DNA from 4 places in the Thalassotalea piscium genome. Region 4 is predicted to be linked to each of the others. Evidence: predicted binding sites of a transcription regulator. Region 4 holds the regulator's gene; each other region holds the start of a gene.

Region 1 (8,412 bases), 180 kb from region 4:
ATTCACTGAGTGCTTTTTTAAAAACTATTTGCTCTATATTGCTATAAGGATTGTTGTTACTTCTATCTTCTAACTGACTTAGTGCGTCTTCACTAACTCCTAAGTCTTCAATCCCAATAATCTTTCCCGTACTTACCTCGTTAAGAATATCATGGTACTCATTTAACGAAATATCAAGTTTTTCAGCAACTTCAATATCAGTTACGTCGCGACCAAGTTCGGCTTCTAAGTGTTTAATTGCTTCGTTAACCATTCGGCTATTTTTATGAACTGAGCGCGGAGTCCAGTCACCACGGCGTATTTCGTCAAGCATCGCACCTCTAATTCTGATCCCAGCAAAGGTTTCAAAACTAGCGCCTTTAGTATTATCAAAATTATTAGCTGCCTCTAATAAGCCAATCATGCCTGATTGTATAAGATCGTCAACAATGACACTAGCGGGAAGTCGAGCAAGCAAATGGTAGGCTATTCGTTTTACTAAAACGGTATGTTGCTCTAGTAGAGTAGTTTTATCTATTTGATTAATGTAAGCATTTGCTTTAGCCACTATCACCCACCACTATTTTATGGATTGTACTTAGTTTTATTGGATTATTACGATTTATTTTCTAACAACTGCTCGATAAAGAATTCTAAATGACCTGACGCTTGGTGAGGTATTGGCCACTTAACTATTTTTTCAGCAAGTTGTTTAAGTGCCTTCGCTGCTGGTGAATCTGGATAAGCTTCAACAATAGCCTGTTGCTTACGTACAGATTTTCGTATGTTTTCATCAAAAGGAATGACACCCACTAATTCTAGCGCAACATCAAGAAAACGTTCACTAACTTTTGATAATTTTCCAAAAAGCTGCTGTCCTTCTTTTGGACTACGTACCATATTGGCGACAACTTTAAATTTATATACGCCATGGTCACGACTTAATAGTTTCATTAAAGCATAGCAATCAGTAATTGAAGTGGGTTCATCACATACCACCAGAAGTACATCTTGTGCAGCTCTTGCAAAGCTTAGCACCATATCTGAAATACCAGCCGCGGTGTCAACAACCAAAACATCAAACTTAGTTTTCATGTCGCTAAAAGCGCGAATTAAACCTGCATGCTCAGCTGGTGTTAAGTCGACCATAGATTGGGTACCAGAGGTTGCAGGAATTATATTAATGCCAGCTGGACCTTTAATAATGACATCATCAAGCTCGCACTCACCTGATAACACATGAGATAAATTACGCTGCACTCTTAAACCAAGCATAACATCGCAGTTGGCTAAGCCTAAATCGGCATCTAAAACCAATACCCGTTTACCAAGTTGAGCTAAAGCAATTGCAGTATTAAGTGATATATTAGTTTTACCTACACCCCCCTTACCGCCTGAAACAGCAATAACCTTTACAGGGTTACTTCCTTTTCTACTGTTGTGATTTGCATCTTGCATTTTTCTTAAGCCACTCGCTTGATCGATCATCTATATTCTTTCTCGTTTTATCAGTATTACACAATTGCAGCAGAAGTCATGGGCATTGGTCGCGAAACGTGTTGATTATTGTATTTATTTGCCATTCTTTCAGCAAGAGTAACTAACTTTTCAGCATTTGCAACTTTAATATCTTCTGGTACTCTTTGCCCATCAGTAAGATAGCCGATCGGCAGACCATTTTGAATAGCTGTGGTAACTATTTCACCAACACTTAAGCTTTCGTCTAGCTTTGTAAAAATACAACCCGCTAGTGGTATTTTTTTAAACCGTTGAACATTCTCTTGCATAACCCGTTGTTGCGAGTTAGCTGCAAGAACTAGATAATTTCTTATTTTTACCCGTGAGTTTGCTACAAGTGTTGCTAAGTGTTGGGCTAATCTCATATCACGTTGGCCCATGCCAGCGGTATCGATTAAAACCAATTTTTTATTCGCATATTGTTGCAACAATAAATCAAGCGATTGAGCGTCTTTCGCCATTTTAACTTGGCAACCAATAATTTTTCCATAAGTGGAAAGTTGTTCAAAACCCGCAATACGGTAGCTATCTGTTGAGATCATAACCACTTGATCAGCACCATGTATTTGTGCATATCTCGCTGCTAGTTTTGCAATAGTTGTAGTTTTGCCAACGCCAGTAGGACCAATTAACGATACAACACCACCCTTATGAATAATGTCATTGCTGGTGGTACTAAGCTGTTGAGTTAATAAGTTTTTTGCATGTTCCCATGCTTGACTTTCATTGGCCGAACTTGGAATGTAACTCGCTACTTGCTCTGCTAATGCTTCTGTGATGCCCATTTGCATTAAGCGGTTTACAAGTACAGCTTTGCCAGGATCTTTTTGTGCCATATCTTGCCACATTAATCCAGACACTTGATGCTCTAATAATTGACGAATACTGTGCATCTCTTGACGCATTTTTTCAATTTCATTAGCAGAGTCAGTATGGTGATACTGTTGATTTGCATACTCATTAGCTACATGAGGCGCTGAAGGCTGCATTACCTCATCAGTATGATGTGCTGAGCGAACTTGAGGTGTTTGTTGAGCATTTTGCTCTAGTCTATCGGTAAAGCTTTTAAGTTGGTCTTCAATATCACTATCTGTTTTTGCTACATTCTGAGATGGTGAACTAGCCTTATTTTGATTTGTTGCTGTCTGGGGCTTTTGAACCGTACGGTTTAATAATGCTGACAAACTATCAACCGGCGGTTGCTCGTTAGCACTTTTATCACTAGGCTGAAATGCCTGACTACTGATAGAAACTACATCATTGGGTATGCTGTCTTCATTTTCTTCAGGCACCGATGTTGCAGGCGCTTTTTGGTTATAATCGACAGCTGCCATTAATTCGACACCTTCAGGAATTTTTTTATTTGACATGATAACGGCATCTGCGCCTAATTCTTCCTTAATGTCAATTAAGGCGGTTCTCATATCTTTTGCAACAAAACGTTTAATTTTCATAAAAACTCCTACACCAGCTTCACGCACATAAACTTATCACACTAGCTATATTTTCGGTTTGAATTATCAGACTACTGACCAATTGAACTTACAATTTTAATTTGTTTATCATCCGGTATTTCTTGATATGAAATTACTCGTAATCCTGGGATGGTATATTTAACAAATTTGGCCATAACTGTTCTTAATATTCCTGACGTTAATAAAATGGGTGTTTCACCGGCCATTTCTTGTTGCTGCGCCCCTTCAGTCAAAGACTGTTGTAGTCGCTCAGCAAGTCCAGGTTCAATACCAGCACCATCATCTCCCGCCATTTGCATTGACTGGTGCAACATTTGTTCCAACTCTGGCGACAATGTTATGACAGGTACTTCAATGTCAGAGCCAACAAGCTCTTGCACGATAAATTTTCGTAAGCTTATGCGCACTGCTGCTGTTAATATTTCAGGATCTTGACTCTTTGGTCCGTACTCAACTAACGTTTGAACTATGCTGCGCATATCACGAACCGCTACCCCTTCGTTCATTAAGTTTTGCAATACTTTAACGATTGTTCCCAGAGTCAGCGTATCAGGAATTAATCCTTCAACTAATTTAGGATAGTTTTTCGCTAATAAATCGAGTAAGTTTTGCACCTCTTCATGACCAAGTAGTTGAGCAGCATTATTGGTTAACACTTGACTTAGATGGGTCGCTAATACTGTTGCAGCATCAACAACAGTATAACCTAATGACTGTGCTTGCTCTCTTTGGTTTTGCGTGATCCAAACTGCATCTAATCCGAAGGCAGGGTCTTTAGTAGCAATACCATCAAGCTTACCATATACCTGACCTGGATTAATTGCTAGGTCATGATCATGGCGAATTTCAGCTTCGCCAATGGCGACTCCCATCAGTGATATTTGATAAGAGTTAGGATCAAGATCTAAATTATCTCGAATATGAACCGCAGGAACTAAAAAGCCAAACTCTTGTGATAGTTTCTTTCTTACGCCTTTGATGCGATTGAGTAGCTCTCCGCCTTGGCCTTTATCTACAAGTGGAATTAATCGATAGCCAATTTCTAACCCTATAATGTCAACATGATTTACATCGTCCCAACCTAAGTCTTTCACTTCAGCATCTTGCTGCTTTGACTCTACTATGTCAGCCTGTTCTTTTTCAACAAGCTCTAACGCTTTAGCAATTTTTAATTTATTACTAAAATATGCCCCACCTGCAATAAATAATGCAAACATGATAAAAGTAAAATTAGGCATTCCTGGGACAATACCCATTACAAACATAACGCCTGCAGCAATGTACAGTGACTTTTCTTGACCGAGCTGGTTACTAACTTGCTGCCCCATGTCTTGTGTAGTATTTTGACGGGTAACTACAATTGCGGTTCCAACAGAAAGTAATAAACCAGGAATTTGAGCTACCAAGCCATCACCAATGGTTAACAGGGTATATATTTCAACCGCACTATCAAAGGATAAGTCGTGTTGAACCATACCAATAACTAACCCACCGGTAATATTAATCACTAAAATTAAGATACCGGCAATAGCATCACCTTTAACAAACTTACTTGCACCATCCATAGACCCATAAAAATCAGCTTCACTTGTTACTTCTACACGACGTTCTCTTGCTTGCTCAGCAGTAATAAAACCAGCATTTAAGTCAGCGTCGATCGCCATTTGCTTACCTGGCATTGCATCTAAGGTAAAACGCGCGGTTACTTCTGAAATTCGCCCTGCACCTTTAGTAACAACCATAAAGTTAATAATAATAAGAATTAAAAAAACCACTAAACCAACAGCATAATTGCCACCAATAACTACCGAGCCAAAGGCTTCAATCACCTTCCCTGCAGCACCAGGGCCTTCGTGCCCTTCGAGTAGTACGACTCGAGTACTAGCTACATTTAGCGCTAATCTTAAAATTGTCGCAATTAATAAAACGGCGGGAAAAGAGCCAAAATCAAGCGGCTTTAGGGTATAAACAGTGATCAGTAAAACCACCAATGATAAGGCAATATTAAATGAAAATAGAATGTCCAGTAAGAATGATGGCATCGGAAGAATGATCATGCCTAGGATGGCCATCACTAACAATGGCGTTCCCATTCCAGTTAAATAACTGAATTTTTTTTGTTTTATTTTATTAAAATGAGCTGCTAGTTGCATTTAATACACACGATAAAATTTTGACGCATACAAGCAAACAGCAATATTCAGACCAACTAAGATGAAATACGGTTAATATGCCAAAATTTTCAGTTGAGCTTTGACGGCGTAAACGCCGACCTACAATATTTTCTATGTGTAGGTTAGGCTTCGGCCCATCAATGATTCGCTATAATGTGTATAGAAGTACAATTATTACTAAGCTTTTCATATCTTTCTGACGGCGTAAACGCCGACCTACAATATTTTCTATGTGTAGGTTGGGCTTCGGCCCATCAAGGATTCACTATAACGTGTATAGAAGTAAAGTTATTGCTAAGCTTTTCATATTTTTCTGACGGCGTAAACGCCGACCTACAATATTTTCTATGTGTAGGTTGGGCTTCAGCCTACCAAGGATTCGCTATAACGTGTATAGAAGTAAAGTTATTGCTAAGCTTTTCATATTTTTCTGACGGCGTAAACGCCGACCTACAATATTTTCTATGTGTAGGTTGGGCTTCGGCCCATCAATGATTCGCTATAACGTGTATAGAAGTACAATTATTGCTAAGCTTTTCATATTTTTCTGACGGCGTAAACGCCGACCTACAATATTTTCTATGTGTAGGTTGGGCTTCAGCCCATCAAGGATTCGCTATTCCGTGTATAGAAGTACAATTATTACTAAGCTTTTCATATCTTGCTGACGGCGTAAACGCCGACCTACAATATTTTCTATGTGTAGGTTGGGCTTCGGCCCATCAATGATTCGCTATAACGTGTATAGAAGTACAATTATTGCTAAGCTTTTCATATTTTTCTGACGGCGTAAACGCCGACCTACAATATTTTCTATGTGTAGGTTGGGCTTCGGCCCATCAAGGATTCACTATAACGTGTATAGAAGTAAAGTTATTGCTAAGCTTTTCATATTTTTCTGACGGCGTAAACGCCGACCTACAATATTTTCTATGTGTAGGTTGGGCTTCAGCCCACCAAGGATTCGCTAGAACGTGTATAGAAGTAAAGTTATTGCTAAGCTTTTCATATTTTTCTGACGGCGTAAACGCCGACCTACAATATTTTCTATGTGTAGGTTGGGCTTCGGCCCATCAATGATTCGCTATTCCGTGTATAGAAGTACAATTATTGCTAAGCTCTTCATATTTTTTTGACGGCGTAAACGCCGACCTATAATATTAATACTTAAATTCATCTGGAATAGGTAAGTTTTTTGGGATCGCTTTCGGACGTTTAGCTTGTCCTTTTTTATGCTCAGCTAATTGAAAAACAAACGCTAATATTTGTGCTACTGCAGCGAATAATTCTTCAGGTATTTCATCATCAACTTCTGCTGTGTAGTAAAGAGAGCGAGCTAATGCTGGTGAGGCAATAATTTCAACATTGTGCTCTTTAGCAATTGTACGAATATGAATAGCCATTTCATCAACCCCTTTAGCGATAACTACCGGTGCTCCACCTCCATTGGGGTCATATTTTAGCGCAACTGAAAAATGAGTTGGGTTGGTGATCACTACATCAGAATTTGGCACCTCCGACATCATTCGTCGTTGTGACATTTCGTATTGCGTACGGCGGATCCGGCCTTTAATTTCAGGGTTACCCTCTGTATTTTTATTTTCGTCTTTTATTTCTTGTTTAGTCATTTTTAGCTGACGAGTATGATTCCACTTTTGATATGGTGCATCAACAATAACAATAATAATTAACGAACAGCCCAATACTAAGAACATCCATAACAGCATTTCAACCGCATGATTGAAGTTCAGTGGTATCGCTTCGATGCTAAGCGATAGAATTTGATCGAAGAGGTTATCTAATAACAAATAAGCAACTATAAACACTACAAAAAATTTGAGTATCGATTTAACTAGTTCAACATAAGCTTGTACTCCAAACATTCGTTTAAAGCCAGCTAAAGGTGAAAGCTTGCTCCACTTAGGTGCCATCGCCTCCCACGAAAAACTCATGCCACCCAACATGGTATTGCCAATAAACGCCGCTAACATAATAATGGCGAAAATCCACATTAATGGAGAGAATACGGCTGAAACGCTTTCGCTAACTACTTGATATAACGCATGTACATCCATGGCTTCTTTGCGCGTTACACTAAATAAACGTGCCATCATTTTAGATAAGCTGTCAACGAGTGAGCTACCAACCATCATTAGAGCTATTGCGCTGCCAACGAGCACAAATAATGTCCCTAAATCTTTTGATCGTGCTATTTGCCCTTTTTTACGGGCATCTGCAAGTTTCTTTGCTGTTGGTTCTTCGGTTTTTTCACCACTACTTTCTTCAGCCATTAGCTTGCCTGACAGTTAATAAGATAACAACTAAAGTCGAGTGCCCTTTGCCATTGGGCTTCAAAGTGCGTTAGAAAGTTCCCCATGGTTAACCACATGATAATTAACCCTGAGCACATGGTTATAGGAAAACCAATCGCAAAGATATTTAACTGTGGTGCAGCTCGCGTCATAATACCAAATGAAAAATTAATTAATAACATTGCCGTAATGGGCGCCATTGCTAGCGATAAAGCCGTAGCAAACATCCAACTCCCCCACTCAACTATTTCTCGATATTTAACGGTTTCAAAGCTTTCAAGCGGGATAGGCAATGTCTCGAAGCTCGCCACCACATAGTTTAAGTAGGCTAGATGACCATCCATAGTCCAAAAAAGCAACGTGGTTAAAATTAAGAAAAACTGCCCCACAGCAGGTACGCTTGTACCACTTGCAGGGTCAACCAATGAAGCAAAACCCAAACCTGATTGCATCGCAATAATTTGACCCGCTAAGGTAAAGGTATTAACAACGATAATTGTTACAAAACCAATCATTACGCCTATTATCGTTTGCTCTGCAACAAGTAATGCAGTTTGAAAAGAAAGCAGCTGTTCAACTTTAACCGGTGGAATAGCAGGCATAATAGCCACTGTGATTGCTAAACATAAAAATAATTTTACTCGAGTAGGGATATTTTGGGCGCCAAACCCCATCATAGACATAATTAATGCAGACACTCGAGCGAAAGGCAGTAAAAAATCAGCCATATACTGATTGATAACTGACTCGGTAAACTCCATTAGCTCACCACAGAAGGAATACTATTGATAAGCCTTATAGTATAGTCCATCAGCTGTTGTACAAGCCAATGTCCGCCAACAATTAAGGCAAGTAAAGTGACAATTAAACGTGGTAAAAAACTTAAGGTTTGTTCGTTAATAGAGGTCGCAGCCTGAAAAACAGCAACGATTAATCCAATAATTAAACTTGGCA
Region 2 (8,412 bases), 580 kb from region 4:
TGTTTATAAACTGCCTGGGTTTGAGTTAGGGCATGTTTCGATACAAGACGGAGCAGCACAACAAGCGGCGGTATTACTTAACTGCCAACCAAATGATAATGTTTTAGATTGTTGCGCAGCACCCGGCGGAAAAACATGTCATATATTAGAACTTACCCCTGATATTGGTAAAATGACAGCTATTGATATTGAAGAAAATCGTTTGATTCGTGTACAGGAAAACTTAACTCGCCTAAATTTAACGGCAGAAGTTATTACTGCAGATGCGGCAAAACAAGACTGGTGGAATGGTGAAAAGTTCGACCGTATTTTACTTGATGCGCCCTGCTCTGGTACTGGTGTTATTCGTAGACACCCCGATATAAAGTGGCTACGTAAAGCCACAGATATAGATATTCTTACTAAGTTACAACAAGAAATATTGAAAAACTGTTGGTCTTTACTTAAACCCAATGGTACTTTGCTTTATGCAACATGCAGTATTTTACCCGAAGAAAACAGTCAGCAAATACAAGCTTTTATTAACCAAACAGCTGATGCTGAGTTAATACAAATTAATCAGAATCAAAGTATTGGCTGGCAGATACTATCAGGTGAGAACAATATGGACGGCTTTTATTACGCGCTAATTAAAAAGAAAAACCACAGTTCATGAAAATAATTATTATAGGTGCCGGACAAGTTGGCGGAACTTTAGCTGAGAACTTAGTCGGCGAAAAAAACGATATAACATTAATCGACATCAACAGTGAAACTTTGCGTGAGCTTCAAGATAAAATGGACCTGCGAGTAGTAACAGGTCAAGGTTCCCACCCTGATGTTTTAAAAAAAGCAGGCGCTGAAGATGCTGAATTAGTTATCGCGGTAACTAGCGATGATGCCACTAATATGATCGCTTGTCAGATATGCTATTCATTATTTCACACAGCAACAAAAATCGCCCGCATTCGCTCCTCTAAAATATTAAAATACCAAGAGCAATTATTTCAACCAGAAAACATTCCTGTTGATCATGTAATTGCACCCGAACAGTTAGTCACCAGAGATATAGCGCGCTTGATTGACTACCCTGGCGCTTTACAGGTGTTAGAGTTTGCTGAAGGTAAAGTCAGTTTAGTTGCGGTAAAAGCTTATTACGGTGGATTGTTAGTTGGACATGCCCTTTCAACCTTACGCGAACACATACCTAACATTGATACACGTGTAGCGGCAATATATCGAAATGGTAAACCTATTCGACCACTAGGTACTACGGTAATAGAAGCTGACGATGAAGTATTTTTTATTGCAGCAACAATTCATATTCGTGCCGTAATGAATGAACTTCAAAAGTTAGAACCCGCTTATAAAAAAATAATGATCGCTGGCGGCGGTAATATTGGTTCAGGTTTAGCACGCATGTTAGAGCATAACCATCAAGTGAAATTGATTGAGCGCTCACCTAAACGTGCAGCCTATCTCGCCTCTGAACTTAACGAAACCTTGGTTTTCGTAGGCGACTCATCAGATCAAGAGCTACTGATGGAAGAGCATATCGACCAATTCGATGTTTTTATTGCAGTAACCAATGATGACGAAGCTAATATAATGTCATCACTGCTTGCCAAGAGACTTGGTGTACGTAAAACCATGGTGCTAATTCAGCGCAGTGCTTACATCGATTTGGTACACGGCAGCAATATTGATATAGCTGTATCACCACAACATGCGACGATTTCAGCGTTACTTACCCATATTAGACGTGGAAGTATTAACAATGTCTATAGTTTACGAGGCGGCTCAGCTGAGGCTTTAGAAATTGTAGCAAAAGGAAATGAAAAATCATCTAAAGTTATTGGTAGAGCTATTTCTGAGATAAAACTACCACCAGGCACAACAATAGGGGCCATTGTTCGCGATAATGAAGTGTTAATCTCTCATTCTACTATGGTTATACAGGCTGAAGATAATGTTGTATTATTTTTAGTCAGTAAAAAGTATATACACGAAGTTGAAAAACTATTTTATGTAGACCCGCTAAAATTTTACTAATATTAACCATCAAAAAAGCCAACTTAACGTTGGCTTCTTGATAACTAATTAAGAGTTTACCCTTATTTTTTTCTTCTTAGCAAACCGACTAATGCTAAACCGAATAACGCTAACGTGCCAGTTTCAGGCACTGATACAGGGGGCTCACCTACCACAACACCGCCAACAGTGATTCCATCAAATGCCAAGCCCGACTGAAAGTCTTCATCATTCCAATTAGTTACACCAAATTCTAAATAAAAATTACCTGCTGAGGCAATTTTAAAGTTTGATTCAACCCAGCCAGTATAACCACAACCACTATCCCAGCAGTCCCCTGAACTCCCCCCTAAAGGACTCCATGTTGGCGCGCCGCTAATAATATCAACACTACCCGGTGTTAACGTTGCCTCAGGAAGTGGCATATCAAGACCTGGAACAATAGTACCAGTTTCTAGCGTACGGGCTGTAAAAAGCATCGCCACTTGGTTAAAAGAACTATCTAGCAGTCTTGCCCATGCATAATCAGAAAAGCCTGCACCATCTGAGGTTACATAATTAAAAAAGAAGTTAAGATCATCATTTGCATTTGCGGAAAATAATGATGATTGTAAAATTGTTCCTGTTGTTTCGTCAGTACCAATGCTTAAATTCGTATTATATTCACCGTTTTCAGTAGAAACCCAGCCGTAATTACCACCTATTGGTGAAGATGTTATATCGCCATCTGCACCTGATGTTCCACAATTACCTGTGCAACTCCAACCGCTTGGTATACCAGAGTCAAAAATCATTGATGCATTCGCAGCGCTTGATAGCAATGCTGTAGCAAACACAGCTCCAACAACTTTTAACGACGCTATTTTTTTTATATTCATAATACTTTTATCCTTTCTAGGTATTAACTCTATTACTTAAGCTTTACAAAGCAAAAAGCAAACCAAAATAAATAAACTATAAATAACAAGCAGATAAAAACATAAGAGGCCTAAAACAAAATACAGTGTAAGAAAAGCTGACACTCTAAAGGGAAAACCACTCACTATAATCAATGCTTATTTCTAAGCCTTTAAATTATCGATAAATTGCATATATGGATAAGTTTAAGAAATAAAATAATTATGAGCGCCAAAAAGTAGGTGTAAATAACACCAATAACGTGAATATCTCTAATCGCCCAAAAAGCATCGCAATAATCAGTACCCACTTACTAAAGTCATTAATATCAGCAAAGTTTGCAGCCACAGCCCCCAGGCCAGGGCCTAAATTATTTAAACATGCAGCAACAGCAGTAAAAGCACTAATATCATCCATTCCTGCAGCAAGTAATAACAGCATACAAATAACAAATACTGCTGCATAAGCAGAAAAGAATCCCCAAATAGCTTCAACAACGCGATTAGGAAGCGCTTTGTTGCCTAGCTTTATCGTAAATATTGCCTTAGGGTGGACTAATTTATTAAGCTCTCGTAGACCTTGTAAATAAAGCAAAATTACACGAACCACTTTCATGCCACCGCCGGTACTACCGGCACAACCACCGACAAAGCTCGCAAAAATTAGCAATACAGGTAAAAGCGTTGGCCAGTCAGCAAAAGAAGTAGTCGCAAACCCTGCCGTACTGCCAATAGATACCGCTTGAAATAAAGCTAAGTCAAACGCTTCAAACCCTGATTCAGCCACACCACTTATAAGTAATACCACAAAACAAATTAAGGTTAAGCTGAACTGTATAGCCAAAAACACCTTAAACTCAGGATCGTAAAAATAATTTCTTAAAGAGCGACTTTTAACTACTGCAAAATGTAGGGCAAAGTTTACCCCCGCGATCAATAAGAAGAGAACGCAAATGAAATTAATCAATGGACTGTTAAAGTAGCCCATACTGGCATCATGTGTAGAAAACCCACCAATTGCGATAGTTGAAAACGAATGACAGATAGCATCAAACAAGCTCATTCCTGCAGCCCAATAACTAAGAGCACATGCAACGGTAAGCGTTACATAAATTATCCATAAATGCCTAGCAGTGTCTGCTATTCGCGGTGTCATTTTCGAATCTTTAACTGGCCCAGGAGTTTCTGCACGGTATAACTGCATTCCACCAACGCCAAGTATTGGCAATATAGCAACAGCGAGTACAATTATCCCCATCCCTCCAAGCCATTGCAACTGCTGGCGGTACCATAATACAGCGTGTGGTAAACCATCAATTTTAGTCAGTATTGTTGCGCCGGTAGTAGTTAAACCAGAAAAGGACTCAAAAAAAGCATCTGCAATAGAGAGATTTGGTGACTCAAGTAGCAATAAAGGCACTGCAGAAAAGCTAGCAAGTACAGTCCAAAAAAGTACAACAATTAAAAAACCTTCTCGTGCTTTTAATTCACCTTTTTCATTACGAAATGGGTACCAGCAAATAAGACCCGTGATTAAACAGAAAACAAATGACATTAAAAATGAAACACCGCCACCATCTCTATATATCAAAGAGATCATTGCAGGTACGAGCATAGTCAGGCTTAATAACGCAACCAATAAACCTAAAATTCGAACAATATTTTTAATTTGCACGGTTAATATTTCATCTTTTTCGATTATTTATCTTTAAGCACTAAAAGCCCTGACGATAAAGTTTGTATATTGCTTTTAAACTTAGCTACAGAGTTTTCAGGTAACGAAATTTCTAAATCAATTTCTGCTTGGTAGTCCTCAGACACTACTTTACCACCAAGCCTTTCAAGTGAATGTAATACATCATTAATGTGAGTATAGTGACATGTCAACGTTTTATGTACCATAGGAATTTTTGTTTTTGTTGGCAATAGGGTCAGCGCCTGTCTAACACTTCCCCCATAGGCTCTTTGAAGCCCGCCGGTGCCGAGCTTAGTGCCACCAAAATAACGAACAACCACAGCACACACTTCTCCAATGTCACTACCTTGTAAAGCTATTAACATTGGTTTCCCAGCAGTACCCGAAGGTTCGCCATCGTCAGAAAAGCCATAATATTGGCTGTCCAATGGATGAGCGCTCACAAAGGCATAGCAATGATGGCTAGCTTGGGGATGTAATTGTTGAATGCTTTTTACAAAGGTCTTTGCAGCCTCGTTAGACTGACAAGGTGATAGGTAGCAAATAAACCGGCTTTTATTAACAACCGTCTCATCTTCTACGCTATCAGCTGCAACTAGATAAGGTGCTAACATTAATAAATTAATTTAACGCTAAGTCACGTGTTATATTTTCATTATGAGATTGATGCACAATAACATTGTCTTCAATTCTAATGCCGCCAAAAGGTCTAAAGCTTTCAACTACTTCCCAATTGATAAGTTTTGTATGAGCAGAGTCTTTTAGATCTTTAAGTAGTGAATTAATAAAATATAGGCCTGGTTCAATAGTAAAAACCTGATTAGTTTCAACAACTCTAGAGGTTCTTAAAAAAGCATGTGCTTGTGGTGGCTTAACATGTGTTCCACGAGCATCGGCCATAAAACCGCCTACATCATGAACTTGTAATCCAAGGTGATGACCTAATCCATGAGGAAAAAAGGTACTTACGACGCCAGTTTCAACTGCGGTATCTGCATCCGTAGTAATAATACCAAACTCTTCTAATACTTTTGCTATTTGCTTATAGGCTTCTATATGTAAGTCTACATAGCTTTTTCCAGGCTTTAAACCGTCTACAGTTGCTAACATCAACTGGTCCATTCGAGCGATTAACTCAGAAAACCTATCACGTTTAAAGGAATATGTACGTGTTATATCAGCAGCATATCCATTAAAATTTGCACCAGCATCAATTAAAAAAGAGCGATGAGCCTGCGGTACACTTCGGTCTAAAGCGGTGTAGTGAAGTATTGAGGTATTTTCATTAAGTGCAACAATGTTGCCATACGGTGTTTCAGACTCTGTATGCGCAATTGCTTTCAAATACGCTTGTTGAATATCATATTCGCTTGCACCTGATAAAAACGCTAATCGTGCTGCTTTATGGCCAGAAACAGCTAATGCATTAGCTTTTCTTAAACAAGCAAGTTCGTACTGTGTTTTATAAGCTCGATGATAATGAATATAGTTAAGCAAAGGTTCAGAATTAATATTATCAAACCCTAACGCTTTTGCGACCTCTATATGCGCACCAATATAAGCAAAACCTTTTTTATCATAGGGGAGCAATTTCTCAACATCTGTGGCTTTAGTTAGCACTTTAATATCAAAGTAATCATTCCAATAACTATCCGTTAACGGAGTTACTTTATGCCAAAAATCAACGGGCTGATAATAAATTAATACAGGTTTATCTTCTCCATTAATCATTAACCAACAATTAGGAATATCAACGAGAGGCAGCCAATGTTTAAAATGGGGGTTAACTTTAAATGGATATGAGTTATCGTCGAGGAAAATTTTAATTTCTTGCCCAGAATGGATCACAAGCCCTTGTAAATTTTCGCGCTTGAGCGCTATTTTAGTACGCTGTTGCAGCTCTTGAATATGCGCTGGATATAAACTTGATAAACTTGTCATAAAATACGTCCACAAAAAATTTTTGCCATCATAACATAGCCCATTTTACACTTCAGTAGCTGTGTCAAAGCTGGGTGATATTCATGTTAATGAGCTTGTCGAAAATATGTACCGGTTGGCCTACTTTAGTTTGATAGATCTGTTCATACGCCATCACACTTTTCACATATTCACGTGTTTCATGAAATGGAATAGTTTCTATCCAAATATCAGCGGGTAAGTTATCAGCTGATTTTAACCAGCGCCCTACACGATATGGACCCGCATTATATGCTGCTGTAGCAAGAACCTGATTACCCCTATGTTTATCGAGTAATTTTTTTAAGTACTTTGTCCCTAAATTTATATTTTTTTCACTGTTAAATAAATAACTATTACTAATGCGCTTACGTCTGGTTAATTGTTTTGCGGTTGCAGGCATAACTTGCATTAATCCTTTGGCGCCAACAGGTGAGTTAGCATCACTCATAAAAGAACTTTCTCGACGGGTAATAGCAAATGCCCAGGCAGGACTAATAGCATACTTACTCGCATGAAGTGTAATCTCATCATTAAATGCCAGAGGAAACCTTAAATCTACGTCATCTAAATAACCCACCTGCGACAAAGCAAAAATAGCACGATCATACCAGCCTATTTCGTTGGCAAGTTTTGCTGCTACTAGCTTTTCTCTGTTATTAAGCTTACTCATCCAAAAGTTCCACTCTATTCTGGCATGATGGAAACGTTTTAAATGAAATAATTCAAAAGCACGTTTACCCGCTAAATGCTTGAATACTCCGCTTCGCTCAGCTTCGGAAATAGATATTGGCTTATTTTGATAATTTATCGGGACATTAATTACACTAGCAGCTAAAAAGCCATAATAATGGCGTGTTTCAGCTAAACTTTGTAATATCTTAATGCCTTCATCTGGTTTATTACTTTCCATTAAACTTCGAGCGTACCAGTATTTCCATTGACTCGTTTGTTGTTGAGATAAAGGAAAAGACTTCAATTCAATTTCAATTTTTGGCCAGTCTTGCTTACGTAATACATCAGCTATACGCCACTGGGAAATTCGACTCGTTAGATTGTCATCATCTATTTTTCGTAACCAATATTGTGCCTTTTCATGTTGTTTACTCGCCAGCGCTAATGAAAATTTTAATGCTATTTCTTGCTGTTGCTTATCACTAAATTTGAATACGTTATTTGCTTGTTCATAAGCTTTTAACGCCCTATTTTGATCGCGCCAAATAAAACGTTTAATACCATAAGCAAATATTTCAGCTTCTTTAGCTGACTTATTAGAAAAGTAAGTAGATTTAGCAACGATTGAAGGATCTCTACGTACCTTATGCCACAATTTACCAAGGTATTGCTCGTTTTTGGGAAGTAAATTAGTTAAATACGGAATTAATGTATGATTACCTCCATCAGCAGCCCTAGTTAATCGCTCCCAAATACGTTCATTAGTTCGGTATCCTGCCTTTTGCCACAAAGAAAATAACGGATCACAAATTTTTGGTTGAGACTTTCCAACAACCCATAGTGGGGTAATTTTAGGTAACACTTCATTTTTATCTGTCCCTAAATCCAACTTATAGCGATAATATTGACACGTTAATGTCACATCAGTAGTGGGCTGATAATATTCAACAAAAAGGCGTTTACGATTGTTTTTCTTAAGGTAGTAAAGCCATTTTTTTCGTAATGGCCAATCTAAAGGAGAGCCTTTATATTTAGTTAAAAACTCAGCGATTTCTGCATGATCAGAAAGCCTCATTTTGTACATTAATCGTTTCTGATCTAGATAAGGCTGTAACGGATAATAATGTAACTCGTTATAGAGCACCTGATAGTCATGAGAACTTGCGTCCCAAACGA
Region 3 (8,412 bases), 760 kb from region 4:
CAGATCAAGTTAAGACTTATTCAATTTAACACAGAAGTAAGGAAAAAATAGCTGCTAGAGAGCTATTTATTATCCCGAGTTGAGGTTAAATGTTGGGCGATCTCAGCTTCCAGTCTACTCTGAGCGGACTACCTGTTATAACGCTGTAGCTTGGTTCACCCCATTTGAGTGATTCTTTCACTTCACTTAATGCCAATTCAGAAGCAACTTGAGGCACTAAATTGCTCAGTTCTTCTAATCGAATCCGCACACTTTCTGGATACTCATCGAAGCATTTTTGACTACTTTGTCCATAAATTTCTTCTAATTACATAACTTATCTATATAATTACTTATTGACAAAGAGCCGGCACATTTATTATTAAAAATTGAGCATAAATACCAATTTCTATTTGTCCGGCTTTAAAATCTGCTTATTAAGTTGATTGCTCCGAAATAGCACTTTTATAGCCTTCATTAAATCCTGATACGGCATCTGGTCCAACCAAAGTAATAAGTAAGCAAATTGAAGCCCCTAACATGATATTTCTATTTCTTCGTTTATAACCAATGGTCATTAAAACAATAAACACAATTAACCCTATAGCTTCTAGCCAATACATGCTAACTCCTTGTTTAATTTTATAAAATTCAAATTGCTCTACAATTTACTATGCTTCCCAACACAGTAAAACCTTAACTAATAAAGGATTAACATGGTTGAATAAAGCGACAATAGCTATTATTAATGGTTAGAACGAGTTGCGAGCGACTTAATGCTTCTGTTCAGTTTTAATTTTAATTTTTACTTTATTTTTTTTGAAATACCACACCATCACAGGTATTTCGATAAGTCCGTATGTGATCAATGTAAACCAAAACCAATTTACTTGGCCAACAATCAAGTTAAACTCTTGTCCTGTATCCCAATAAGTTGAACCGACGATGATAAGCGCCAACCCAGAAGCAAAAATGTCATAAAACGATATTCGATTAAAGCTATTACCTGCAAGTTTTGGGTATACAGATAGATAAGCTACAAATACAATTATTAAATTTAGTGCGACAATAAAAAACTCAATACTTCCCATTGTTTTAGAAATTCCCTAATAAAAATTAATCATTTAATACTGACCAAATTGGTCGCCAATCTAATAAACTTTGGGTCCGTTAAATTTCGGGGCTATTTATAACTAAATAAGTGTTTTTTTGCAACAATTTATTAACAGGTAGCTGGCTCTATTATGCCGCAGACAATGTCAAGTCATAGTGTTTATTTAATTATTCAAGGCTTAAAGGTACCCACGATATAAAACAAGTCCTAACTATTTTTTAAATGCATACCTCATTGTATCAGTTGAATTTGGCAGGTAAGATTTGAAATTTGGCAGATAGTTAACTCCACTAGATAAAAAGGCATTAGTGCACACTACTAATGCTTTATATTAATTGAGGCACACCACTATGAAATTTGAAATCTGAGTCTGTACTTAAGATAAGTTCTGCTTCAACTTTGCCAAAATGTGCTACTTTTGCGGTGATATCTTCAGTTGATATTGATTGTGCTAGCGCTAAATAGTCTTGGTAATGTCGGGCTTCAGAGCGTAATAAAGACATATAAAAATCCCCCAAGCGCTTATCTACATGTGAGGCAAGCTTAGCAAAGCGTTCACAAGATCTTGCCTCAATGTATGCGCCACAAATAAGCTTATCAATTAAGGTGTCAGGTTCATGCGTTTTAACGTGTTTAAGCATCCCCTTTGCGTACCGTGAAGGTGTGATGCTTTTATACTCAACATTGTAGTGATCCATCATTTCTAATACTTGGTAGAAATGATGTAATTCTTCTTTGATTAGCAAAATCATTTTATCAATTAAGTCTTGGCCGTAGGGGGAGTTAGATTTTGGAATAACAGATTTTGTTAATTTATTTTTAGCCGCTAGATCTTGCCAATTGCCTTCTCTTTTATAGATAAATTGCTCAAAAGGCTTTAGCCAGGCTAACAGGGCGTCGCCGCCTTCTTTATCAACAGCATATTTGCGGATCAAGTACATGGCGCTTTGGGATGCTTTAAGTTCGCAAATTAAGTGATCTAGTAAGAGCATGGTAAAATTTTCAGGCTTAATCGCTTCTTCAACCCATGCATCGGGTGTTTCGCATTTTAAAAAGGTTAATATGGGGGCTAAAAGTTTGTGATTTGACACTTAGAGGTAAATCCGACATTAAAATTACTGATGCACATTATTTTATCACCCCCTAGAAAATTTTTCGCTAGTTAAATTTTCACGGTGATTATCTGTAGACATTATCACCGTGAGTGACATTTTAGGAATTTAGTTTTTCAAACTCTTTCCTTGCCTCATCTTTTGTCATTCCATACTTTTCTTGCATCTTACCCTGAAATTTTTCAAGGTTACCGTCGATTTCATCTAAGTCGTCATCGGTTAACTTAGCCCAATTTGCTTTAAGCGAGCCAGAAATTTGCTTCCATTTACCTTTAATTATGTCGTTATTCATAATATTGCTCCTTTACTCGTTATCATTTTTGGTACCCCATACAAAGGGCGATTGTTTATTTAATGTCCATTTAGATATTCAAAATGCATACCAACTCATAGTTAACTGATTTTTAACAAAAAAATATTATATAAGAGAGTTAATCCGTGCTGTTGTGTAATAATTACCTAATATTAGGTAATAACTACACATTAACCTTGTTTAATGTTTTATGGTTTATAACGTTGAAAGTAACATCGCATTTCTTTGTTGCTTAGGTTTCATATTTCCGAGCAACGCTTGCAAGCGTTAATTTTTAAAGCCTAGCGCTGCGCGTGTTAAAAAGAAACCTAACAAAATAAGTTTATAATACGGAAAAAATTGTTGGTTGGTCTGATATTTGCCTTAATTACTGTATAAATTGTAACTTATCAAAAGATAACGGCTGGCATTGACCCATTTTATTAATTTTACTTTGACTAACAATAAAGCATTACTAAACATACATTGTGCTTATGTATTGTTTTTTACAGCTTAAGTACTTTACCCAATTAATGAGCGTATAACATGATAAAAAAACAAAACTCTGAATCATTAAAAGATCAAAGAAGAGGCGCTAAAAGTATAGATGCAATAAAAGAACGCTTAGAACATAACGCGGTAGAGCGAGGAGATAAAGATCGACGTAAAGAGCGTAGAATGGAATCTGATCAATACCAACAAGTTATTGTAAAGCGTATAGATGAAACTTTTAGGCACCCAGACGATATATTGCAGCTCGCTATTCATGAAGGAAAAAGCCAAATAGAGCGTCCGAAGCTCAGCTTGTTATTATCGTCAATTGCAGCGGGGATGATAATAGGTTTTACTGTTCTTGCAGTAGCAGTAATGGCAAGTATATTAGGTGATTTAGAAGGAATTAACCGTGTGTTAGTCGCACTGGTGTATCCGCTTGGGTTTGTATTATGTATTTTAAGTAGAACTCAACTGTTTACTGAACATACTGCTACGGCGGTCTATCCTTTACTTGATGGTGCGGCAAGTGGCATAGGCGTTTTAAAGCTGTGGTCGATTGTTATATTAGGCAATTTAAGTGGCGGCTTTATTATTGCTCTTTTGCTAAGCAGTGCCGAGTCTGTTATTCATGCCCGAGAAGGATACCTGCTGGTTGCCAACCATGTATTAGCATATGAGGCAGGTAGTCTATTTGTTAGTGCAATTCTTGCTGGGTGGTTAATGGCTATAGGTGCTTGGACTATCCTGTCTACGCATTCTACTCCAGGTCAGATCTTGTGTATTTACGTTGTCACCTTTTTGATTGGTATTGGTGGCTTACACCATTCTATTGCTGGCTCTGTTGAGCTATTTGTTGGCTACTTAATGTCTCCAACTATATCACTTTCAATGATTTTCCCAGTAATTGGCATTATTTTATTAGGTAATGCCATTGGTGGAAGTATTTTTGTTGCCTTGTTGAATTACGGGCATATTCGAGGGTTGAATAAATAACAGTTAGCGCAGTGATAGTTTTTTACAAATTTATTATCTTAAGGAGTCATTTTGCCTAATATTACAAAACCTAGAATAGCAATAACCGGACCCAATAACTCAGGGGTCACTGCTTGGCTGTTCACTGCGTTAAATATAAGGCTTGCTGGTGGGTGTCCAGTGAGAGTTACGCCAAATTCTTTTGATGGTATGTTCGATTATGATGGCGTAATTATTGGTGGAGGCTCCGATATTCACCCAGAGCATTACATAAAAGAGGACGCTCCTAAGGTAAAACGCTCTTTTTGGCTTAAATTAAAAGAATGCCTAATGTATCCAATGGAGCTGATTAATAAAGTAGGGTCGTCGCATTACGATAAAGAGCGTGACGAAATGGAAATACAATTTATTCATTATGCATTAGATAATAATTTACCCCTGTTAGGGATTTGTCGAGGGCACCAATTACTCAACGCTGAGTTAGGTGGTTCAATGTACGAATCTACATTACCTCTGTTAGCAAAAGAGGCAAGAATTCGAAGCCCCTTTCCTCGTAAAAAAGTGCTTTATACCACTAACGATTCGTTAATTTCAAAAATTGCGGGAGATGACCCCCTAAAAGTTAATGCAATACATTCTCAAGCGATTGCTAAGCCAGCACAAACATTGGAAGTTACGGCTAAAGAGGTGGCTGGAATTAACCAAGTAGTTGAAGCTAAAAATAGCGATAAAGTACTGGGAGTGCAGTGGCACCCCGAATACTTATTCTATATGAAGGCTCATCGTAAAATTTTTAATTGGTTAATAAAGGAGGCAAGAAAATGAAAAATAAAAGTATTATTAAGTTAAGTATAGTTATTTTTGCTGTATTGGCGCTCGGTGTTTTATATTTTTTTACTCCTTTTAGTGACTATTTAGCAATTGATAACATTACTCAATTAGTGAGTGATGTTCCGAGTAATTCATTAACTGCTTTTGCTTTTTTAGGCGTATTTCTTGTTGGTGGAGCGCTTTTAATTCCCATCCCTTTAATAGCACTTACTGTGAGCTTAGTTTTTAATATTTGGGTAAGTGTTTTAATTTGTTTAGTTGGCTTTATTTTGGCTAGCCTCAGTGGTTACAGTATCGGACGTGTTATTGGCGCTGACATTTTTGGTGAAAAAATGAAAAAACATACTGATACTCTAAAAGATAAAATGGATAGCAAAGGTACATGGGCCATTCTCGCTTTAAGGCTTGCGCCTACACCGCCATTTACTGCGACTAGTATTCTGGCTGGTTCGCTAGAGATAAATATCTTCAAATTTATTATAGGGTCGACAATAGGAATTGCTCCTCTGGGGTTAAGTGCTGTGTTTTTTGGTAAGGGAGCATTAGAACTAATGAAAGAGCCTTCTGGCTTAGCTGTGTCATCCATCGCTGCCGCTGTTATTCTATTTACTGTTTATTATCTGATTAAACAAAAGAATACAGAGTAGACACCCCTAATTTACCTTATTTTAGGGCGTGTTGATCTTTGCTGTACATTTTTTGCAGCGATTTATTTGGTGTTTATACAAGGCTGAACTTATGTAATGGGGTTGTTCTCCATAAATAAGTGAAAACGCCGTAGAAAAACCAAAGAAGCGCTGTCCTACGAATACGTTTAATTCGTACAAAATTTGTGCTCGAAAAATCAACACGCCCTAGTGATTTAACGTAGTATTGTTATCCCAAGTAAAATAGGGACGTAGTTATCGTTTATGCAGAGTTATTTTAGTCTCTTATTTTTATGTTAAACCCAGTAGCCAAAAGATTTAGCACATAGCAATTTACTAATATTGTGTTTATTATCTGGTTATAGACAAAATACTGAACATCCATGTCAAATACACAAAAATAAAATAGGGATAACATCATGAAAACCATGCTTTCACTGGTAGCTGTGTCGCTTTTAGCCGCATGCCAGCCAAATACCGACTCTCAAAATCAATCTAATAATGCTTCAGCAGTTAAGCCAACAGCAGTTGAACAAACTCAGTTATCAGAAACTCAGCGACTGAATGAGTGGTTTGCTGTTAAGTATGAAGAGCAACTTCAATTAAGTCCTCTTATGATGACCTTTCTTGGCCGCAAAGATAAATACGACCAACTTGATGATATGAGTGAAGCTGCTGAAAAACAAAAATTAGAGTTACAACGATTATCAGTTGAGGAGCTTAAAAATAATTTTGATTATCAAAAGCTGGATCAAGAAGGGAAAATCTCTTATGACATTTGGGTGTATCAATACGAACAAGCAAAAGCTGGGCAAGCGTTTAACAAAAATGCCTATATATTTACTCAATTTAACGGTATTCAATCATTTGCCGCTCAGTTCTTAATTAATTTTCATAAGGTAACTGAAGAAAGTGATATGACTGCTTACAACAAGCGTATTAAGGAAGTAGCGAGGGTTATCGATCAGTTATTGGTTAGGGCAAAACAAAATGCTAACGAGGGCGTTAGACCACCAAGATTTGCTTATCAAGGGGTTATTGCTGAAGCGAAAAACTTAATTACTGGTGCACCGTTTACTGAAGGTGAAGACTCACCCCTTTGGTCTGATGCAAAAAGAAAAGTGACATCTTTAGTTGAAGCCAATAAAATTGACCAAGCAAGGGCAACTGAGCTTCAAGAGCAAGCAAGGGATGCCTTATTAACAAGCTTTCAGCCAAGTTATCAAACCTTAGCGGCTTGGTTTGAAGCAGATATTGTGAATACTCCCGAAATTGCTCAAGGGGTCTCTAGCCAACCTAATGGTAAAGCATTTTATGATCATCAATTAAGTGCTTCAACAACGACCGATTTAAACGCAGAAGAAATTCATTCTATTGGTCTTGCTGAAGTTGCTCGAATTACAACTGAAATGTTAAAAATTAAAGATAAAGTTGGATTTGAAGGTGACTTACAAGCATTTTTCAACTTTATAAAAACTGATGACCAATTCTTCTTTAGTAACACCGATGAAGGTAGGCAAGGGTATATAGATGAAACAGAAGCTCACCTAGCGGTTATCAATAAAAAATTGCCAGAGTTTTTTGGTGTACTTCCTAAAGCAGATCTAGTGGTTAAGCGTGTAGAGCCATTTAGAGAACAAGATGGCGCTGCTCAACATTACTTCCCAGGTACACCAGACGGTTCTCGACCAGGAGTTTATTATGCGCATTTATCTGATATGCGCTCGATGCCAAAAAATGAAATGGAGGGTGTGGCTTATCATGAAGGTAATCCGGGCCATCATATGCAAATATCTATAGCTCAAGAGTTAACTTCTGTTCCTCAGTTTAGAACGCAAGCGAGCTTTACCGCCTATAGTGAAGGGTGGGGCTTATATTCAGAGTTATTGGCTAAAGAAATGGGAGGTTATCAAGATGATTTCTCTGACTTTGGACGTTTAGTTAATGAAATGTGGCGAGCGGTACGTTTAGTAGTAGATACTGGTTTACACGCGAAAGGCTGGACAGAACAACAAGCGGTTGCTTATTTCAAAGAGAAAACACCCATTGCTGAAGAAGCTATTTTATCTGAGGTTAGGCGATACCTAGTATTACCTGGGCAAGCCACATCTTATAAAATAGGTATGCTTAAAATTGTTGAATTAAGATCTCAGGCTGAAAAAGCACTCGGTGATAAGTTTGATATTCGAGGTTTTCACGACACTATTTTAGGTGGTGGGGCAATGCCATTAACCATACTTGAACGTCGAGTACATGATTGGATTAACACAATTAAATAATGTTTAGCGCATAAAAAAGCTCAGTAATAACTACTGAGCTTTTTTTATTATACTTATTAACCTGAATTAGGGATAAGCTAAGTACACCAAAGCTACGATTTTTATGCGTATCTGCGTTTAATTTGTTAGGGCGGGTAGATTTTACTGTAAGAATTTAACTGAATCATCATCATTAAAGTCAAATAATTACAAACCCCGTTAACCCGAACTGAAATTAATTAATCATAGGTGTATAAAAGCTCTCAGGTAATTCAAAATCACCTTCTGCAGAAATTAATTTATTGTCTTTAAATTTAATAATAAATTTTTTATTACTATCAAATTCAGAGTTTCGACCAGACTTAAAACGATAGACATAATGCCATACGTCGGGGTTAAAACTATCTGCAACAACTGGGCTGCCAAGTACATACTTAACTTGCTCTTTAGTCATTTCAATTTGAAGTTTATCAATATCTTTTTGTTCTAGGTAGTTGCCTTGAGGTATATCAATTCGGTAAACCCAGCTTGAGCAGGCAGTAATTGATAAACATAAAACAACGGCAAATAATCGAAATAACATGATACTAGTAGGCATCCTTTAACAAATGAAGTGGGATAATAACTAAGCAGGCAATGAGTTACAAAGAAATTTTACTATTTTATGGTAATTTATTTAACCAGCGAGTAATTCTTGTGCGTTTGCTAAGCT
Region 4 (8,412 bases):
CGGTGAAGTTTTAGCCATAATCCCAGTATTAAAACGTATAGGTGCTAAACTTATAGCCATGACTGGTAATAGTGACTCTACCCTAGCTAAGCTTTCCGATACCCATGTTTGTATAAAAGTCTCTCGTGAAGCCTGTCCTTTGGGTTTAGCTCCCACTTCCAGCACAACCGCAGCTTTAGTAATGGGTGATGCTATCGCAGTAAGTCTGTTGCACGCACGTGGTTTTACGGCTGATGACTTTGCACTCTCTCATCCAGGCGGTAGTTTAGGCAAGCGCCTTTTACTGCGTTTATCAGATATAATGCACACTGGCGATCGATTACCTGTTGTGCATCAAGATGCTAAAATTACCGACGCATTAATGGAGATGTCTTTAAAAGGGCTTGGTATGACTGCTGTTGTTAATGATAAAAATGAATTAATCGGCTTATTTACTGATGGTGATTTGCGCCGGATACTTGATGAAAAGGTAGATATTCACCACGACCAAATTCATTCCGTTATGACGAAAAAACCCAAAGTAGCTAGCGAAGAAATGTTAGCTGCTCAAGCGTTAAAAATAATGGAAGATAAGAAAATTAATGGACTAATTATTGTCAATGCAAGTAACCAACCTATTGGTGCAATGAATATGCACGATTTACTAAAATCAGGAGTACTTTAATACAATGAAAACACTCTATGGTGAAGTGAATCAAGCAATTATAGAAAAAGCAATAAATATCAAATTATTTGTGTGTGATATTGACGGTGTGTTTTCTGATGGACGCATTTATTTAGGTAATGATGGCGAAGAGCTTAAAGCATTTCATACAAAAGATGGTTATGGCATTAAAGCATTAGGTGCAAATGGCGTTGACGTGGCCGTTATCACTGGCCGACAATCAAACATTGTTCAGACCCGTATGACAGCACTTAATGTAAAACATATAGTGCAAGGTGAAGAAAATAAGTTGCCCGCGTTAAAAAAGATGTTAAGTGCCCTATCATTAAAACCTAATCAAGTGGCTTATATTGGCGACGATATGCCTGACTATGAATGTATGGCCTATGTTGGCTTAAGCATTGCTGTTAATGATGCACACCCCACTATTTTGAACCTTGCCGACTATACCACCACAATAAGAGGCGGCTTTGGTGCGGTAAGGGAATGTTGCGATTTAATAATGTTGAGCCAAAACACTTTACACTTTGCTACAGGCGCTAGTGTATGACACGGTTAACCGGCTTCGCCATCTGTTTTTTTATTCTAGCATTAGCTGCGTATGGCGTTGTTGACTGGCTTCAGTCAAAAACAAAAACAGAACAAGTGATCACTAATGAAATGACACCAGACTTTATTGCTGAGACCTTAAATAGTGACATATATAATGCTCAAGGTGAGCTAACATATATTATCGATGCGCAGCGTATGGAGCATTACGCAAACTTATCTGTAACCCACTTTGAATTTCCACAGTACACCCTTTTTACAAAAAATAGTGAAACACCTTGGAAACTAAAAGCTAATGAAGGGACTCTATATAGTAATAATCGCGTACGGCTACAAAATCGCGTAACATTAACGGCAACAGATCAATCAAGCTTAATACAAGAAATTCATGGTCGGTATTTAGAGTTAGATCTTAATACTAATATTATTAGTTCTGAGCAAACTATTATGATTGAAGGGAAAGACTTCACCATATATGGTTCAGGACTAATTGTAGACTTAAATACAAAACAAATGACGTTGACTGAACATGTACAAACCATTTTTAAAAGTATTAAAAACTAGCCTTATTATAGTAGGCATGAGCTCAGCATTAGTTTCGACAAGTTATGCTGACAAATTAGACTTAAAAAAAGAAATTAATATCGATGCTTCTCGACAGGCTGCTGATTTAAAAAATAAAATATTTAGCTATATCGATAATGTTGTGATCACTCAAGGCACGTTACGGATCAAAGCTGATTTAGTACAGGTGATCACTGACACCGAAACCGACGAAAAAACATATATAGCCAAAGGCAATCCTGCAACCTTTTCTCAAAAGCTTGATGACGGTACGCCCATATACTTACAAGCTAATGAAATTAAATATCAGCCTAGCCAAAATATCGTAGTAATTTCTGGTAACGCAGAATTGCGCCAAGAAGGAAGCAAAGTCAGTGGCAGTATAATTACTTACAATTTTGTCACGGAACAAGTCAGTGCCGATAGCGATGCGGATAGTGATGAAAATAATCGAGTAAAAACTGTATTACAACCCAAAGCGTTGGATAAAAATTAACTTATGGAAATATCAACTCTTTGTGCCACAAGCTTAGCGAAAGCTTATAAAGGCCGTAAAGTAGTAAAAAATGTAAGCTTGCAGGTTCAAGAAGGGCAAATTGTCGGTTTACTTGGACCAAATGGCGCAGGTAAAACAACATCGTTTTACATGATTGTAGGGTTAGTGCCTAATGATAGTGGCAGTATAATACTCAACGATGAAGATATCACCTTACTCCCTATGCACGAACGCGCACGAAAAGGTATTGGTTATTTACCTCAAGAGGCCTCAATCTTTCGAAAACTCACTGTACACGACAATATAATGGCCATTTTACAAACACGAAAAGAACTTTCTGAGATTGAACGTCAAGAAAAGCTTGAACATTTATTAGAAGAGTTCAATATTAACCACATAAAAGACAATTTAGGTATGAGTCTTTCAGGTGGCGAGCGGCGTCGTGTAGAAATTGCCCGTGCCTTGGCTGCTGATCCTAAGTTTATTTTACTTGATGAGCCTTTTGCAGGCGTTGACCCTATTTCAGTAGGAGACATTAAAAAAATTATTCTACACTTAAAACAACGAGGCATTGGTATATTAATTACAGACCATAATGTACGTGAAACTTTAGATGTATGTGAACACGCTTATATTGTAAGTCATGGCGAATTGATCGCAGAAGGGGATTCAAATCAAATACTGGCCAACCAAACAGTAAGAGATGTATACCTTGGTGAGCAATTCACGCTATAGTATATTCAAACTATAGTATTAGTTAATGCGATAAACGTTATTAATAATTAAAGGAACATAAGTATTTCGATGCGCCCTAGTCTGCAGCTCCGAATTGGACAACAACTTACAATGACTCCACAGTTGCAACAAGCAATAAGATTGTTGCAACTGTCGACCTTGGATCTTCAACAAGAAATACAAGAAGCGTTAGACAGTAATCCATTATTAGAAGTTGATGAATCTTCAAATTCAGATCAGGAAAGTAGTACAGATAATTTCGATGATGCTTTTTCTGCCTCTACAACTGAAACAAGTACGACTGATAATAATGATGGCAGTGAAGACTCTACACCAACGATAGACGAAATATCCACTACTGAGGCAATGGACAAAAACGAGATCCCTGAAGAATTAAATATAGACACAACATGGGATGAAAGTTTTAGTGCCGGTGTATCAAATACAGGCGTAGGTGTTGCGAGCGAAGATTACACATATCAGGGCGAAACTGTCGATTCAATTCAAGACCACCTGCGTTGGCAAATGGACTTAACTCCCTTCTCTGATACAGACCGCGCGATTGCCACAGCGATCATAGATGCTATTGATGACGCTGGCTATTTAACTGTTTCAGCTGAAGAAATATTAGAAAGTGTAGGCGCTGACGATCTAGAGCTAGATGAAGTAGAAGCCGTTATTAAACGGATTAATATGTTCGACCCTATAGGTGTAGGTGCACGTAGCATTTCTGATTGTTTAATTATTCAGCTTAATCAATTTGACAAATCAACACCCTGGCTAGAAGAAAGCAAATTAGTATTACGCGAGCATATCGATTTACTTGGTAGTCGTGATTATCGACAATTAATGCGTAAAACTCGCTTAAAAGAAGATCAGCTCCGTGAGGTTATCCGCTTAATTCAAACATTAGATCCTCGCCCCGGTGACAGTGTCATTAAAGGTGAAGACCAATACGTTATTCCTGATGTTTCCGTTGAGAAAAAAAATGGTCGTTGGGTTGTTGAGCTCAATCCTGATACTGCGCCTAAATTGTCAGTAAACCAGCAATATGCCTCAATGGCACGCTCTATGAAGTCCTCAACTGATAGCCAATTTATTAGATCAAACTTGCAAGAAGCCAAATGGTTTATTAAAAGTTTAGAGAGCCGCAACGACACGTTATTAAAAGTGTCTAACTGTATCGTGCAGCGCCAGCAAGGCTTTTTTGAACATGGACCTGAAGCGATGCGCCCCATGGTGCTAAACGATGTTGCAGAAGCTGTAGATATGCATGAATCTACAATTTCTCGCGTAACAACACAAAAATATATGCACACTCCTCGAGGCATATTTGAACTTAAGTTTTTCTTCTCTAGCCATGTAAGTACCGAAAACGGTGGCGAGTGCTCATCAACTGCAATTAGAGCATTGATTAAAAAACTTGTGGCTGCAGAAATACCAGCTAAACCGCTAAGTGACAGCAAAATGGCTGAACTACTCGCAGAGCAGGGTATTAATGTTGCACGAAGAACAATTGCAAAATACCGAGAGTCTTTATCTATTCCCCCTTCTAATCAACGTAAAAGTTTACTTTAAGTAAACGCAACAATAAGGATTGAATGTTATGCAAATTAATCTTACAGGTCATCATGTTGAAATTACCGAGGCATTACGTGAAAGCGTAAATACAAAATTCGCAAAATTAGAAAGACATTTTGATCAAATTCATAATGTTTACGTGGTGTTAACAGTAGAAAAGAATAGTCAAATAGCGGAGGCAACCGTTAACCTTAGCGGAACAGAAGTACATGCTAAAGCCGATAACGCGGATATGTATACTTCAATAGATCGACTCGTCGATAAACTAGATCGCCAAATATTAAAATATAAAGGCAAAATAACTCAACATTAACGCTATAAAATATAGCTAAGTAAACCGGTATCATGAAGTTACTTGAACTACTTAGCTTGAACTGCACTTTATGTGCAGTTCAAGCCACAAGTAAAAAGCGAATACTAGAAGTTATCTGTGATGCAGCTTCTAACGAACTTAACGACTCATCAACTTATGAATTATTAACAAGTTTGATGGCACGAGAAAAAATGGGTTCAACAGGGATAGGTAATGGTATAGCCATTCCTCACGGCCGATTAACTAATTCAAACAAAACTGTCGCAATAGTTGCCACTAGTGAACAACCGATAGAGTTCGACGCGATAGATAATAGACCTGTTGATATTTTTATTGCATTATTTGTTCCTGAGCAACAATGCGAAGAACATTTAGTGACATTACAAAATATCGCAGAGCTGTTTACCGACAAACAGCTTTGCAAACAAATTCGAAAGAGTACTACTGCGCAAGAAATGTTTGATTTAATTAAACAAGCCAGTTAATTTTTTAACACTATAGCCATTGATAGATAAACACTATTATTGGCTACACATTTTGCCAAATAAGGCTGAAAAATGAAATTAACCATTGTGAGTGGTCGCTCAGGTTCAGGTAAAAGTGTCGCACTACGCGTACTTGAAGATTTAGGCTATTACTGTGTTGACAATATCCCCGTAAATTTACTACCGGCGTTAACACATACCGTAATAAATGATTATGAAACAGTCGCAGTCAGCTTAGATGTTCGAAACTTACCTAACGACCCAGCTGACGTTTCTGAAATACTTGATTACCTGCCCACAACTGTTGAACTAAATATTCTTTATTTAGATGCTGATGACTCTGATTTAATTAAACGCTTTAGCGAAACTCGCCGATTACACCCATTAATTAGACAAAACATTGCCTTAGATCAGGCACTAATTTTAGAGAAAAAGTTACTAGAGCCTATATCTAGTCGCGCTCATTTATACATAAATACCAGCCAGTTAACCCCTCACCAACTCGCAGATTTGGTAAGAGAGCGAATTTTAGGTAAAAAAACTGGCACTATGGTTGTTGTGTTTGAGTCATTCGGATTTAAGCACGGCGTACCTCAAGATGCAGACTATGTATTTGACGCTCGCTTTTTACCAAACCCTTTTTGGGAAAAGGAGCTTAAAACTTATACCGGGTTAGATCAGCCAGTCAAAGATTTCCTTTCATCTCAACCAATAGTGACTAAATTCGTCTGGCAAATAAACAGCTTTTTTATGACATGGCTACCCCACCTAGAGCGAAATAATCGTAGTTATGTCACCATTGCAATAGGCTGTACCGGTGGTAAGCACCGCTCCGTATTTATTGCTGAATTATTAGCAAACAATTTACGTAAAGAAAGAGCCGATGTTCAATCACGCCATCGCGATATCGATAAATCAACAACGTAAGAAATACAAATATTCATGGCCAAATATAACAAAAAGTTAATGATATCTAATAAGCTTGGCTTACATGCGAGAGCTGCCACTAAGTTAGCGCAATTAAGCCACAAGTTTGATGCTGAAGTAACCGTTACCTTAGCAGGAAAAGATGCTGACGCGAGCAGTATTATGGGATTAATGCTGCTTGCTGGCGCACAGGGTAAAGAAGTGACTATTACTACTGAAGGTGAAGATGCAGAAAAAGCATTAGCCGATGTATGCAAACTTTTTAATGATAAATTTGATGAGGATGAATAGCTTTATTTCAACTAGAAACTAAGGGCTTAAGGTAACACCCCCCTAGTAAAACCATAGCACTTACCAATACCACTCACACTCAGATAAAGCGAAATAATAGCTTCACAGACCTTAATAAAGCTGTAAATAACACTAAACAATTGATATTATTTAATTAAAGTCAAATATTACTTATACCATTTAAAATAAAGAAGCGGACACTTAGAGTAGCTAAGAGATCACTTTCATTTATAGGTTGGTATAACATACTGAGTCGATAATTACTTAACTTTTCATTTCGTTTTTAACGGCCCAAGGTAACGATATGCCGGAAGCTTTAGAGCAAGAATACAGTCATACTAAACTGCAGCAAGTTAACAAAGCACTTGAAAGCGGGATGTTTGTCTATGTCCGCAAATTACTGCAAAATATGCCTGCCTATGATCTTGCGCTAATTTTAGAATCTTCTCCAAGTAAAAGCCGTACAGTACTTTGGCAATTAATCGATCCTGATCACCATGGTGATGTCCTAGAAGAACTTAACGAAGAAGTTCGAAAAGGTATTCTTAAAAATATCCATCCTGAAAAATTAGCTGCTGTCGCAGAAGGAATGGATACAGATGATTTAGTTGAAGTACTAAGAACCCTACCTGATACTGTATACAATGAAGTAATTAAGTCCATGGACTCACAAGATCGTGGACGGGTTGAAGCCGCACTTTCTTATGCAGAAAATAGTGCTGGCGGTATTATGAATACCGACACTATAACCATCAGACCAGATGTAACAGTCGATGTGGTTTTACGTTATTTACGACTTAAAGGTGACTTACCAGAAGCAACAGATTCTTTTTATGTAGTTGACCGACAAGATCACTTTATTGGTTCTGTTTCACTTTCATCAATAGTTACGGCTCAGCCTGATGTTATTATTTCAACATTAATCGTAGAAGAAATACAAGCGGTACATGTTGACACCCCTGAAAGTGAAGTAGCGCAACTATTTGAACGTTACGATTGGTTTTCAGCCCCCGTTATTGATACAAATAAACACTTGCTTGGCCGTATTACCATCGATGACGTTATCGATGTCATTCGAGAAGAAGCCGAACATTCAATGATGAGTATGGCGGGTCTTGATGATGAAGCCGATACTTTTGCACCTGTCTTTAAAAGTACTAAACAGCGCTCAATTTGGTTAGGAGTTAATCTAATTACCGCATTATTTGCTGTTGCTGTTTCATCAATGTTCGAAGATATACTTGCCCAATTAGCCATTCTTGCTATTTTAAATACGTTAGTCCCCAGTATGGGGGGTGTTGCTGGCAATCAAACCTTAACACTTGTTATCAGAGGTATAGCGCTAGGACACATAGGTGAAAGCAACTCTCGTGCTTTACTTTATAAAGAGCTTGCCGTCGGCTTTTTAAACGGCATTATTTGGGCAGTATTGATTGCAGCTGTTGTTGCTATTTGGAAGCAAGATTTTATGTTAGGTGCGGTTATCGCTTTTGCAATGCTAATGAATATGACTGCTGCAGGGGTTGCAGGGGTTGCTATACCTTTACTACTTAAACGGATGAAAATTGATCCTGCCTTAGCAGGAAGTGTTATTTTAACAACCGTTACCGACGTAGTTGGTATTTTTGCCTTTTTAGGTACAGCAACACTGCTTTTAGGTTAACGAGTCAACAAAGTTGCTAATTCCCTGCAACTTGCATTTCAGCTAACAAAATAGAGCCCGTACGAATACTGCCATGCATATCAGTATCACTGCCAACGGCGACTAACTCAGTAAACATGTCTTTTAAATTACCTGCAATAGTAA

Evidence for each region. Region 4 encodes sigma-54, which starts transcription at its own class of promoters, with help from an activator protein. Its sites were predicted from a motif close to GTTGGCACGNNNNTNGNNT; they were not measured.
Region 1: flhA (flagellar biosynthesis protein FlhA) is a predicted target of sigma-54. The motif match lies at 5,192-5,210, and genes of this name have one in related genera.
Region 2: QUD79_RS00065 (NF038132 family protein) is a predicted target of sigma-54. The motif match lies at 2,937-2,955, and genes of this name have one in related genera.
Region 3: QUD79_RS05865 (CsbD family protein) is a predicted target of sigma-54. The motif match lies at 2,574-2,592, and genes of this name have one in related genera.

The regions. Positions count from the first base shown of each region.
Region 1 is NZ_AP027362.1:766,613-775,024, reverse strand. Features, by position in the region: gene QUD79_RS03335 (RNA polymerase sigma factor FliA) at 1-550, opposite strand, end outside; gene QUD79_RS03330 (MinD/ParA family protein) at 595-1,467, opposite strand; gene flhF (flagellar biosynthesis GTPase FlhF) at 1,494-2,951, opposite strand; gene flhA (flagellar biosynthesis protein FlhA) at 3,023-5,125, opposite strand; gene QUD79_RS03315 (hypothetical protein) at 5,300-5,641, shown strand; gene QUD79_RS03310 (hypothetical protein) at 5,672-5,875, shown strand; gene QUD79_RS03305 (hypothetical protein) at 5,906-6,226, shown strand; gene flhB (flagellar biosynthesis protein FlhB) at 6,307-7,437, opposite strand; gene fliR (flagellar biosynthetic protein FliR) at 7,437-8,219, opposite strand; gene fliQ (flagellar biosynthesis protein FliQ) at 8,219-8,412, opposite strand, start outside.
Region 2 is NZ_AP027362.1:11,044-19,455, reverse strand. Features, by position in the region: gene rsmB (16S rRNA (cytosine(967)-C(5))-methyltransferase RsmB) at 1-655, shown strand, start outside; gene trkA (Trk system potassium transporter TrkA) at 652-2,031, shown strand; gene QUD79_RS00065 (NF038132 family protein) at 2,094-2,888, opposite strand; gene QUD79_RS00060 (TrkH family potassium uptake protein) at 3,130-4,521, opposite strand; gene QUD79_RS00055 (YigZ family protein) at 4,605-5,216, opposite strand; gene pepQ (Xaa-Pro dipeptidase) at 5,224-6,543, opposite strand; gene QUD79_RS00045 (transglycosylase SLT domain-containing protein) at 6,608-8,412, opposite strand, start outside.
Region 3 is NZ_AP027362.1:1,348,424-1,356,835, forward strand. Features, by position in the region: gene QUD79_RS05850 (hypothetical protein) at 417-602, opposite strand; gene QUD79_RS05855 (hypothetical protein) at 753-1,070, opposite strand; gene miaE (tRNA isopentenyl-2-thiomethyl-A-37 hydroxylase MiaE) at 1,420-2,184, opposite strand; gene QUD79_RS05865 (CsbD family protein) at 2,306-2,497, opposite strand; gene QUD79_RS05870 (formate/nitrite transporter family protein) at 3,044-3,985, shown strand; gene QUD79_RS05875 (gamma-glutamyl-gamma-aminobutyrate hydrolase family protein) at 4,037-4,789, shown strand; gene QUD79_RS05880 (TVP38/TMEM64 family protein) at 4,786-5,442, shown strand; gene QUD79_RS05885 (DUF885 domain-containing protein) at 5,862-7,721, shown strand; gene QUD79_RS05890 (outer membrane protein assembly factor BamE) at 7,936-8,283, opposite strand; gene recN (DNA repair protein RecN) at 8,377-8,412, opposite strand, start outside.
Region 4 is NZ_AP027362.1:586,978-595,389, reverse strand. Features, by position in the region: gene QUD79_RS02545 (KpsF/GutQ family sugar-phosphate isomerase) at 1-664, shown strand, start outside; gene kdsC (3-deoxy-manno-octulosonate-8-phosphatase KdsC) at 669-1,214, shown strand; gene lptC (LPS export ABC transporter periplasmic protein LptC) at 1,211-1,777, shown strand; gene lptA (lipopolysaccharide transport periplasmic protein LptA) at 1,794-2,273, shown strand; gene lptB (LPS export ABC transporter ATP-binding protein) at 2,283-3,008, shown strand; gene QUD79_RS02520 (RNA polymerase factor sigma-54) at 3,078-4,586, shown strand; gene hpf (ribosome hibernation promoting factor) at 4,615-4,902, shown strand; gene ptsN (PTS IIA-like nitrogen regulatory protein PtsN) at 4,935-5,387, shown strand; gene rapZ (RNase adapter RapZ) at 5,460-6,314, shown strand; gene QUD79_RS02500 (HPr family phosphocarrier protein) at 6,330-6,605, shown strand; gene mgtE (magnesium transporter) at 6,910-8,268, shown strand; gene pmbA (metalloprotease PmbA) at 8,285-8,412, opposite strand, start outside.